Regions from separate parts of the Serratia sp. Sp408 genome, predicted to be linked through region 1. Evidence: predicted binding sites of a transcription regulator. Region 1 holds the regulator's gene; the other holds the start of a gene.

Region 1 (4,777 bases):
CAATGCACACCTCCGCGCTTTTCATCTGCGATCGTTGCGGGCAGGTAACCGAGCGCACCACCGCTGGGGTAGAGGAAACATTGCAAAAATTGGCAAAAGAGTCCGGTTTTGCCCTGCGCCACAGCGTGGTGGAAGCCCATGGACTGTGCTCAGGCTGTGTTGAAGTAGAGTCTTGCGACAGTAAGCACGATTGCAATCATGACCACAGCATCGTGATTAAAAAGAAATAGTCAGGCAGGTACGTCCCTGTACCTATGGGCCAAGACGTCTAGGGGGGAACGCTGGCCCAAGGGGTGTCAAAGCGCCGCGTTCAACCGCGGGCGGATCGGATTACCAGCGATACTTGTTCTGATCTTCCCAGGCTTTGACCTCTTCTTCGGCCGCCGCCCTCTGATAGCCGTAACGTTCCTGTATTTTACCGACAAGCTGTTCACGTTTCCCTTCAATGACCGTCAGATCGTCATCGGTCAGCTTGCCCCACTGTTCCTTCACTTTACCTTTAAACTGCTTCCAGTTACCGTCGGCTTGATCTGTGTTCATAATCTCTCCGTTACCTGTGGTTAGTCAGTTTTAGATAAATCGGGCTGGCGCCAACTGATTAAAATTTATGGCCATTTAACGCTATCTCAGCAATATAAAATCACCGTATAACTCGCCAGCCACGTGACTAATTATAGTCACCGACAACCAAACGACGGAAAATACCAGTTCAAAAAACCATTAACAAACCAAATTACAGATAAAAAATCGACAAAACAGTAACTAAACGCCGCTCCAGCATCAAGGTGGAATGTAACCAGATATAAACAAAAAGCAAAAAATACAGCAAAGAAACTAATGAATAGCCAAAGTCAGTGGCTACCGGCGTGGGCAAACCAGGTGCCATTCACGCTGTGCCGGTGCCAAACCCAGCCTAATGCCAGGCCACGCAGGCCGAGAAACACCGCCAAGGCCAGCCACAAACCGTGGTTACCCAACCATGGCAGGGTGAACAGCGTCAGGCCATACCCGGCGGCGGCGACCGCCATACTATTACGCATCTCCGCGCCGCGCGTGGCGCCGATAAACATACCATCCAGCAAATAACACCACACGCCCGCCAGCGGCAATAGCACCTGCCACGGCAGATAGAGGTTGGCCAGGGCGCGCAGCTCCGGCAACGACGTCAGCGCAGCAACGATGTGCTGGCCGGCGACGGCATAAATCAGCGCGAAGCCCAGCGCCACCATACATGCCTGCCGACATGCCGCACGCCAGATGCGTCGCAGCTGTCGATCGTCCCTTGCTCCATAAGCATGGCCGGAATGCGCCTCAACGGCATAGGCAAAACCGTCCAGCGCATAGGCGGTAAAGGTCAGCAGGTTCATCAGTACCGCGTTTACCGCCACCACCTCGCTGCCGAGACGTGCGCCAAAGATGGTCAACGAGGCAAAGCACAGCTGCAGCAATAGCGATCGCAGCATGATGTCGCGGTTGAGCGCCAGCAGGCGACGCAGATTGCCACGCCAGGCGTGGCGCAGCATTGCCGGTGTAATACCACGCAGGCGCATCACCCGCCAACTGAGCCACACCCCCAGTAGCAGCGTGGCATATTCGGCAATGGCGGTGGCGGTGGCTGCGCCCTGCACGTTCCAGCCCAGCCCCATCACCAACCAGATATCCAGTACGATATTCAGCAGGTTGCCGACGATCAGCAGGATCACCGGCGCGCGCACGTACTGCACGCCCAGCAGCCAGCCCAGTAATACCAGGTTTGCCAAGGCGGCCGGCGCGCTCAGCCAGCGGATTTCCAGGAACAGCCGGGCCTGCGCCAACACCTCGGCGTCGCCACCGACGATGCTCAACGCCAGGTCGATCAACGGATGACGCAGCAGCACAATGGCCAAACCAGCCAGTAGCGCCAGCATCAGCGGTTGCATGAAGGCGCGCGCCAGTGCCAGGGGATTTTGCGCCCCCAGCGCCTGCGCGGCCAGCCCGGTGGTACTCATGCGCAGGAACAGTAACAGCATGAACAGGAAGCTGGTTGCCATCGAACCGATCGCCACGCCCCCCAGATAGTTCGGGCTGTCGAGATGACCAATCACCGCCGTATCCACCAACCCCAGCAGCGGTACGGTGATATTGGAAAAGATCATCGGCAGCGCCAGACGCCACAGGGCTTTGTCGGTATCGCTGGTGAAAGTGGCAAGCAGGCGCATAGTAACATGTTCCCGTAGGTACCCACGCTCTGGCAAGGGGAGCGATTTACCGGCTACGCCTTGAAAGCTCTTGGGTATGGTGATGTTTTGACGATGGCATCGCCCCAGAACGGGCTGAGGCGATTAGGTTCGGGGGACTGCGAGTTAGATCCAATCACCGTTGCGAATGACGCCGACGGCCAGGCCTTCAATGGTGAAGTTCTGCTGACGAAGATCGACCACAATCGGTTGAAACTCACTGTTTTCCGGTAATAACTCTACCACATTACCGTGTTTTTTCAGGCGTTTGACGGTGACTTCGTCTTCAATGCGCGCCACCACCACCTGGCCGTTACGCACGTCCTGGGTTTTATGCACCGCCAGCAAGTCGCCGTCGAGAATGCCGATATCGCGCATCGACATGCCGTTGACCCGCAGCAGGAAGTCTGCGTTTGGCTTGAAGAGCGAAGGATCGACCTTGTAGTGCCCTTCGATATGCTGCTGCGCCAGCAGTGGCTCACCGGCGGCCACCCGGCCAATCAGCGGCAGGCCGTCTTCATCTTCCATCAGCAGACGAATGCCGCGCGAGGCGCCGGAGACGATTTCGATGACGCCTTTGCGCGCCAGGGCCTTGAGGTGTTCTTCAGCGGCATTAGGCGAGCGGAACCCCAGACGCAGCGCGATCTCGGCACGCGTTGGCGGCATGCCCGTCTGCGAAATATGATCGCGAATCAGGTCGTAGACCTCTTGCTGTCTGGTAGTTAATGCTTTCATTCCGCCCCCTGTTTGTTTATACAGTCTTGCTGTGAGTATATACAGGTGAACGTGGATTGGGAACTGGAGAATGAATAAAAATCAGGGATTAGCGAGGTGCTGCGCAACATCGATTGCCTGCCGCTCAAACCAGGTATTGCCACAGTACGCTGACCCAGACAAACAGCGCCAGTGCAATCGCCAGCGACACCGCCGCCGAGCCCATGTCCTTGGCGCGGCCGGAAAGCTCGTGGTGTTCAGTGCCGATGCGATCGACGATCGCCTCAATCGCACTGTTGAGCATTTCGACAATCATCACCAGTACCACCGAACCGATCAATAAAATGCGCGCTATCGCACCCACATCCAGCCAAATCGCCAGTATGATGGCCAGCACGGTCGCCACCAGTTCCTGGCGAAACGCGGCTTCATGCTGCCAGGCGGCGGTCAATCCCTTATAGGAATATCCGAAAGCTTTGATGACGCGAGTCAAACCGGTTGCTTGATTTGCCATGTTGCGGTGTGCCTTTTATAAGTGATAAGTCATAATCTTAACGGCTCTGGTTTTTTTAACACCACAGATCTGCTACCCGGTTTCTGGTATGCTTGCGGCGCATTGCTAACAAGAGGCTTCACGTTGTTATGTCAGGTTGGCGTAAAATTTATTATAAATTATTGAATTTACCACTAAAACTGTTGGTAAGAAGTAAGGTTATCCCTTCAGATCCGGTCACGGAGTTAGGGTTGGATCCCTCACGGCCGATTTTGTATGTTTTACCTTATAATTCCAAGGCGGATTTACTGACGCTGCGCACCCAGTGCCTGGCGCAGGATCTGCCCGATCCGCTCACTCCGTTGGAGATCGACGGCGCCGTACTGCCGAGCTACGTGTTTATCCACGATGGCCCGCGCGTATTCCGCTACTACACGCCGAAAGAAGAGTCGGTAAAACTGTTCCACGATTATCTCGACCTGCACCGCAATAACCCGGATCTCGATATTCAGATGCTGCCGGTTTCGGTGATGTTTGGCCGTTCGCCGGGGCGCGAAAGCCACGGTACGCCGCATCTGCGTCTACTGAACGGTGTGCAGAAGTTCTTTGCCGTACTGTGGCTGGGACGTGACAGTTTTGTGCGTTTCTCCAATACGGTGTCTCTGCGCCGCATGGCGACCGAGCACGGTACCGACAAGATTATCGCGCAAAAGCTGGCGCGCGTGGCGCGCATGCACTTTTCACGGCAGCGTCTGGCGGCAGTCGGGCCTAGCCTGCCTGCACGTCAGGATCTGTTCAACAAGCTGCTGGCGTCCAAAGCGATTGAAAAAGCGGTAGAAGACGAAGCACGCAACAAAAAGATTTCGCACGAGAAGGCCCAGCAGAACGCCATTGCGCTGATGGAAGAGATCGCGGCAGACTTCTCTTACGAAACGGTGCGCCTGTCGGATCGCGTGCTGAGCTGGACCTGGAACCGCTTGTATCAGGGCCTCAACGTCACCAACGCCGAACGCGTGCGCCAGCTGGCGCAGGACGGGCATGAAATCGTCTATGTGCCATGCCACCGCAGCCATATGGATTACCTGCTGCTGTCTTACGTGCTGTACCACCAGGGGCTGGTACCGCCGCACATTGCCGCCGGTATCAATCTTAACTTCTGGCCGGCCGGGCCGATCTTCCGCCGTCTGGGCGCGTTCTTTATTCGCCGCACCTTCAAGGGCAACAAGCTCTACTCGACGGTGTTTCGCGAGTACCTCGGCGAACTGTTCACCCGCGGCTACTCGGTGGAATACTTCGTTGAAGGCGGTCGTTCGCGTACCGGACGCCTGCTGGAACCCAAAACCGGCACCCTGTC
Region 2 (4,777 bases), on a different contig from region 1:
TGCCAGCCGGTTACCAAACGCTGAAGCTGACCCTCAAAGGGTTGAAAGGCGGCCATTCCGGTGCCGATATCCATCTGGGGCTGGGTAACGCCAACAAACTGCTGGCACGCTTCCTGTTTGATCATGCACCGCAGCTGAACCTGCGCCTGCTGGAACTGAACGGCGGCACGCTGCGCAACGCCATTCCACGTGAAGCCTTTGCCTGCGTGGCAGTACCGGCCGATCGGGTTGACCAACTGAAAGCGCTGAGCCAGGCGTTCCTGGCAACGCTGCAAAACGAGCTGTCCGCCAAGGAAAAGAACATTACCGTGTTGCTGGAGCCAACCACCAGCGCATTGCAAGCGTTGAACGCTGACAGCCAGCACCGTTTCCTGGCGCTGCTCAACGGTACGCCAAACGGCGTGATCCGCATGAGCGACGCGGTGAAAGGCGTGGTTGAAACCTCACTCAACCTCGGCGTAGTCACCACCGGAGAACAGGAAGCGGAAATCATCTGCCTGATTCGTTCACTGATCGACAGCGGCAAGGATTATGTGGTCGGTATGCTGACCGCGCTGGGCCAACTGGCAGGTGCCAACGTGGCACCAAAGGGCGGTTACCCGGGCTGGCAGCCGGATGCGGACTCACCGGTAATGCATCTGGTGCGCGAACTGTATCAGCAGCTGTTCAACAAGACGCCGAACATTATGGTGATCCACGCCGGTCTGGAATGCGGTCTGTTCAAGAAGCCTTATCCGCAGATGGATATGGTTTCCATCGGACCAACCATCACCGGGCCGCACTCGCCGGATGAGCAAGTGCACATCGGCAGCGTCGGCCTGTACTGGCAGTTGCTGACCCAGTTGCTGAAAGCGATCCCCGAACGCGGTTAATGCCAACGACGCCCATGGCCGACGCAGACAGCAGGCGTCGGCCATGGGCTTTGGCGGCAACCATCGCCGGGTTCGCCCGGCCGCTACGCATCCCACGGCAGCAGCAGCTGCCGCTCCAGCTGCGGATCGAGCAGCGTCACATGCAGCCCCACCAGGCGCACGCCACGCCCCTCGCGCCGCTCACACCATACCTGCTTTGCCACCGCCAGCAAATCTGCCTGATTTAATACCGGCCACAGGTGTTCCTGGGTAGTGAGCTGGAAATCCTGAAACTTCAGCTTTACCCCTTGACGCGCGATATGCAAATCGGGTTTCACCTTGCGTAGGCGCATTTCCAGTTCTGGATACAGCTTATCGACAATCAGCTGCTCACAATCTTGCCAATCATGAATATCTGCCGCCAAGGTTCGTTCTACGCCAACCGATTTACGCAGGCGCTCCGGTGAAACGCTGCGTTCGTCGATCCCCTGGCAGCGTTCCCATAATACGCGGCCAAATTTGCCGAAACGCTTTAACAGCGCCGCAAGGTCGTAGCGCTGCACGTCGGCGCAGGTGAGTAACCCGACTTCCTCCAGGCGCTTAGCCGTTACTTTCCCGACGCCGGGGATCTTGCTCAGCGGCAGCTGTTGCAAAAAAGCCGGCACCTGCGCTGGCGTAATCACGTATTGGCCATTGGGTTTGTTCAGTTCCGACGCGATCTTGGCAAGGAATTTGATTGGCGCAATGCCGGCGGAAGCGGTGAGCTGTAATTCGTCAAAAATGGCCTGACGAATATGCTCGGCTATCAAGGTTGCCGAGCCGTTGCAGCGTGGGCTATCCGTCACGTCGAGGTAGGCCTCATCCAGCGACAGCGGTTCGATTAATGACGTATAACGCGCAAAAATTTCGCGAATATGCTGTGAGGCTTCTTTATAAGCCGCCATGCGGCCGGGCAACAAGGTTAAATGCGGGCAGAGTTTCAAGGCCATGGCGCTGGACATGGCGCTGTGCACGCCAAAACGGCGTGCCGGGTAGTTGGCGGTGCTGATCACCCCGCGCCGATCGGCACTGCCGCCGATCGCCAGCGGTATATCGCGCAGACTGGGATTGTCGCGCATTTCTACCGCGGCAAAGAAGCAGTCCATATCGACATGAATGATTTTACGCATGCGCCCTCCAATAATACTGGATAAGTATACAGTCACAATGGGAAAGCTCAAGACTGGTTTTAACGTATGTTTTATCGAAAAAGCATCGTTATTTTCTATTTGTTAAAAAAGCTTAATTTTTCAAGCGTATCATTTCAGGAAATAATCGTTACGCCTCATAAATGACGCTTACCCTACGCACAAGAAGGTGCTCAATGACTACTTTTTCCCGTTATGTATTGGTTTCGGCATTATCCCTGATCTCCACCCTCGCCAGCGCAGCCAGTGGTCATGCGCCAGCCATCGTTGCCCATCGCGGCGGCACCGCCGATGCGCCGGAAAATACCCTGGTCGCCATTCGCAGCGCGCTGAAAAACGGCGTCGACGCGGTGTGGATCACGCTGCAACAATCCAAAGACGGCGCGATCGTGCTGTACCGCCCTTCCGACCTGAGTTCGCTCACGGATAAAACCGGCGCGGTTTCCGCCTATAGCGCAGATGAACTGGCCAAGATCGATGCCGGCTGGTCGTTTGGCAAAGACGGTCACCACCCGTTCCGTGGCCAGGGGATCGGCATCCCGCGACTGGACACGGTGCTACAGGAATTCCCGAAAGTGACCTTCTACCTGGACATCAAATCTCCCGATGCCGATCCGGCGCAATTTGCCAAAGCACTGCTGGCAACGCTGGAAAAGGCCGAGGCGCTTGACCGTACGCGGGTCTATTCTACCGATGCCCGTTACCTGGCGGCCCTGCCAGCGGCGATTAAACGTTTTGAAACCCGCGATGAAACCCGCACATTATTGGCCAACATCACCATGGCGCATCAGTGCGACATAAAACCGGACGGCAATCAGCCCCGTTGGTATGGGCTGGAATTGAAGCGTGAAGTCGAAGTGGTAGAAAAGTACACTCTGGGCGAGGGCCGCTCCAAAGCGCTGCTGACCTGGGACAAGGAATCGATCGATTGCTTCCGCTCCAAAGGGCCGGCGCACATCATTCTGTTTGGCATCAATTCCGCGCAGGATTATCAGCAGGCGCTGGCATTGGGCGTTGATGGCGTGATGGTCAATTCGCCAAAGGATGCCCTGCGTTTTCGCAAGGCGAAATAAAGCGCGGTTGTCGTGCGCTGCGTGCAGCGCACGGTTTACAGGATGCGGTGTTTTTCCAGTTGCTCGCGGCGCAGCGCTTCTTTCGCCAGGCGTTTTTTACGCGCATCGCACGGCTCCGGGCAATCGCACACTTTGTCCATGCCCAACGCGGTAATACCGCCGCAACTGCCTTGCAGGCTCTTGCGTTTGAACACGTAACCGAGCGACATGCCGCCGATAATCAGCAAAAACAAAATAAAGCTTGCGACAAATACCGTCAGCATGGCGGCCTCACTGATTTTTCTTTAGATAAGGTTTAAACGCATTGGAATAGCGCTCTTCAAAAACGTCACCGTTCTTCACTATCATAAACACCGGAATGCCCAGCAGATTCGCCAGAGCCAGGGCACGATCCGGCCCCATAACATCCAGCCCGGTAGACAGGCCGTCGGCGGTCATGCAGTTAGGCCCAATGACCGTGATCGACACCAGATGGTGCGCGATCGGCCTGCCGGTAGTCGGATCGATGGTATGTGAATAACGTACGCCGTTCTGTTCGAAATAGTTACGATAATCCCCCGAGGTGGCGATCGCCATATTCCCCGGTTGGATCACCAGTTGCGCGCGTTGCTCCACTCCGGCGTTCGGCCGCTCGATGGCAATGCGCCATGGCAGCTCCTTGCCGTTATGGCCACGGGTACGTACTTCGCCGCCGATATCTACCATATAGTTGTTAATCTGCTGTGATTGCAAGTATTCCGCCACCACGTCCACGCCATAACCCTTGGCGATAGACGACAGATCAACGTACAGCTCGGGGATATGCTTCACCAGCGCGTTGCCCTGCACCGCCAGTTTATCGATACCGGTCCAGGCACGGCGCTGCGCCAGTTCGGCATCGCTCGGCACCTTGTCCGGCCGCCCTTCCGGCCCAAAGCCCCAGAGATTGACCAGCGGCCCAACGGTCACGTCCAACGCACCGTCGGTAACGCGGTTAATCCTCAGCGCTTCGGCCACCACCTTCGCCGTCGCGGCCGATACCGGGAACGGCGTATCGACCTCGCGGCTGGCGTTAAAGCGGCTCAGCTCCGAGTCGGGCCGGTAGGTCGACATCTGGTCATTCACCTGCTCCAGACGCCGATCGATTTCCTTTTGCAACGTCTCGGCGGAAGGCGTGTTGTCACCGGTGAGATAACGGATCGAATAGTACGTCCCCATGGTTTTGCCATCGAGATTGACCTGTTCCGGTCCGCAACCGGTCAGCAACAGGGTGGCGCCAAGCGCCACCATCGTCATCCAGCCTTTCAGTGCTAGCGCGCGCATTTAGCCACCAAAGTCGTCGAGCATGATGTTTTCGTCTTCCACGCCCAGATCTTTCAGCATCTTGATCACCGCGGCGTTCATCATCGGCGGCCCACACATGTAGAACTCGCAATCTTCCGGCGCCGGATGGTTTTTCAGGTAGTTTTCCAGCAGTACATTGTGGATAAAGCCGGTATAGCCGGTCCAGTTATCTTCGGGTTGCGGATCGGACAATGCCACGTGCCAGGTGAAGTTCTCGTTCTCATCCTGCAGATGGTTGAAGTCATCTTCATAGAACATTTCACGCAGCGAGCGCGCGCCATACCAGAAGGTGATTTTGCGTTTTGACTTCAGGCGCTTCAACTGGTCAAAGATATGCGAACGC

The links. Region 1 encodes LexA, which represses DNA repair genes until DNA is damaged. Its sites were predicted from a motif close to TNCTGTATGTACATACAGNA; they were not measured.
Region 2: a site for LexA is predicted at 2,035-2,054, ahead of dinB (DNA polymerase IV). Genes of this name have one in related genera too.

What each region holds. Positions count from the first base shown of each region.
Region 1 is NZ_JBXUFT010000002.1:307,137-311,913, forward strand. Features, by position in the region: gene zur (zinc uptake transcriptional repressor Zur) at 1-230, shown strand, start outside; gene AC2AXP_RS12240 (CsbD family protein) at 331-540, opposite strand; gene dinF (MATE family efflux transporter DinF) at 852-2,198, opposite strand; gene lexA (transcriptional repressor LexA) at 2,343-2,951, opposite strand; gene AC2AXP_RS12255 (diacylglycerol kinase) at 3,076-3,444, opposite strand; gene plsB (glycerol-3-phosphate 1-O-acyltransferase PlsB) at 3,573-4,777, shown strand, end outside.
Region 2 is NZ_JBXUFT010000001.1:67,805-72,581, reverse strand. Features, by position in the region: gene pepD (beta-Ala-His dipeptidase) at 1-872, shown strand, start outside; gene dinB (DNA polymerase IV) at 956-2,020, opposite strand; gene AC2AXP_RS00370 (glycerophosphodiester phosphodiesterase family protein) at 2,215-3,111, shown strand; gene nqrM ((Na+)-NQR maturation NqrM) at 3,147-3,374, opposite strand; gene AC2AXP_RS00360 (FAD:protein FMN transferase) at 3,382-4,413, opposite strand; gene nqrF (NADH:ubiquinone reductase (Na(+)-transporting) subunit F) at 4,414-4,777, opposite strand, start outside.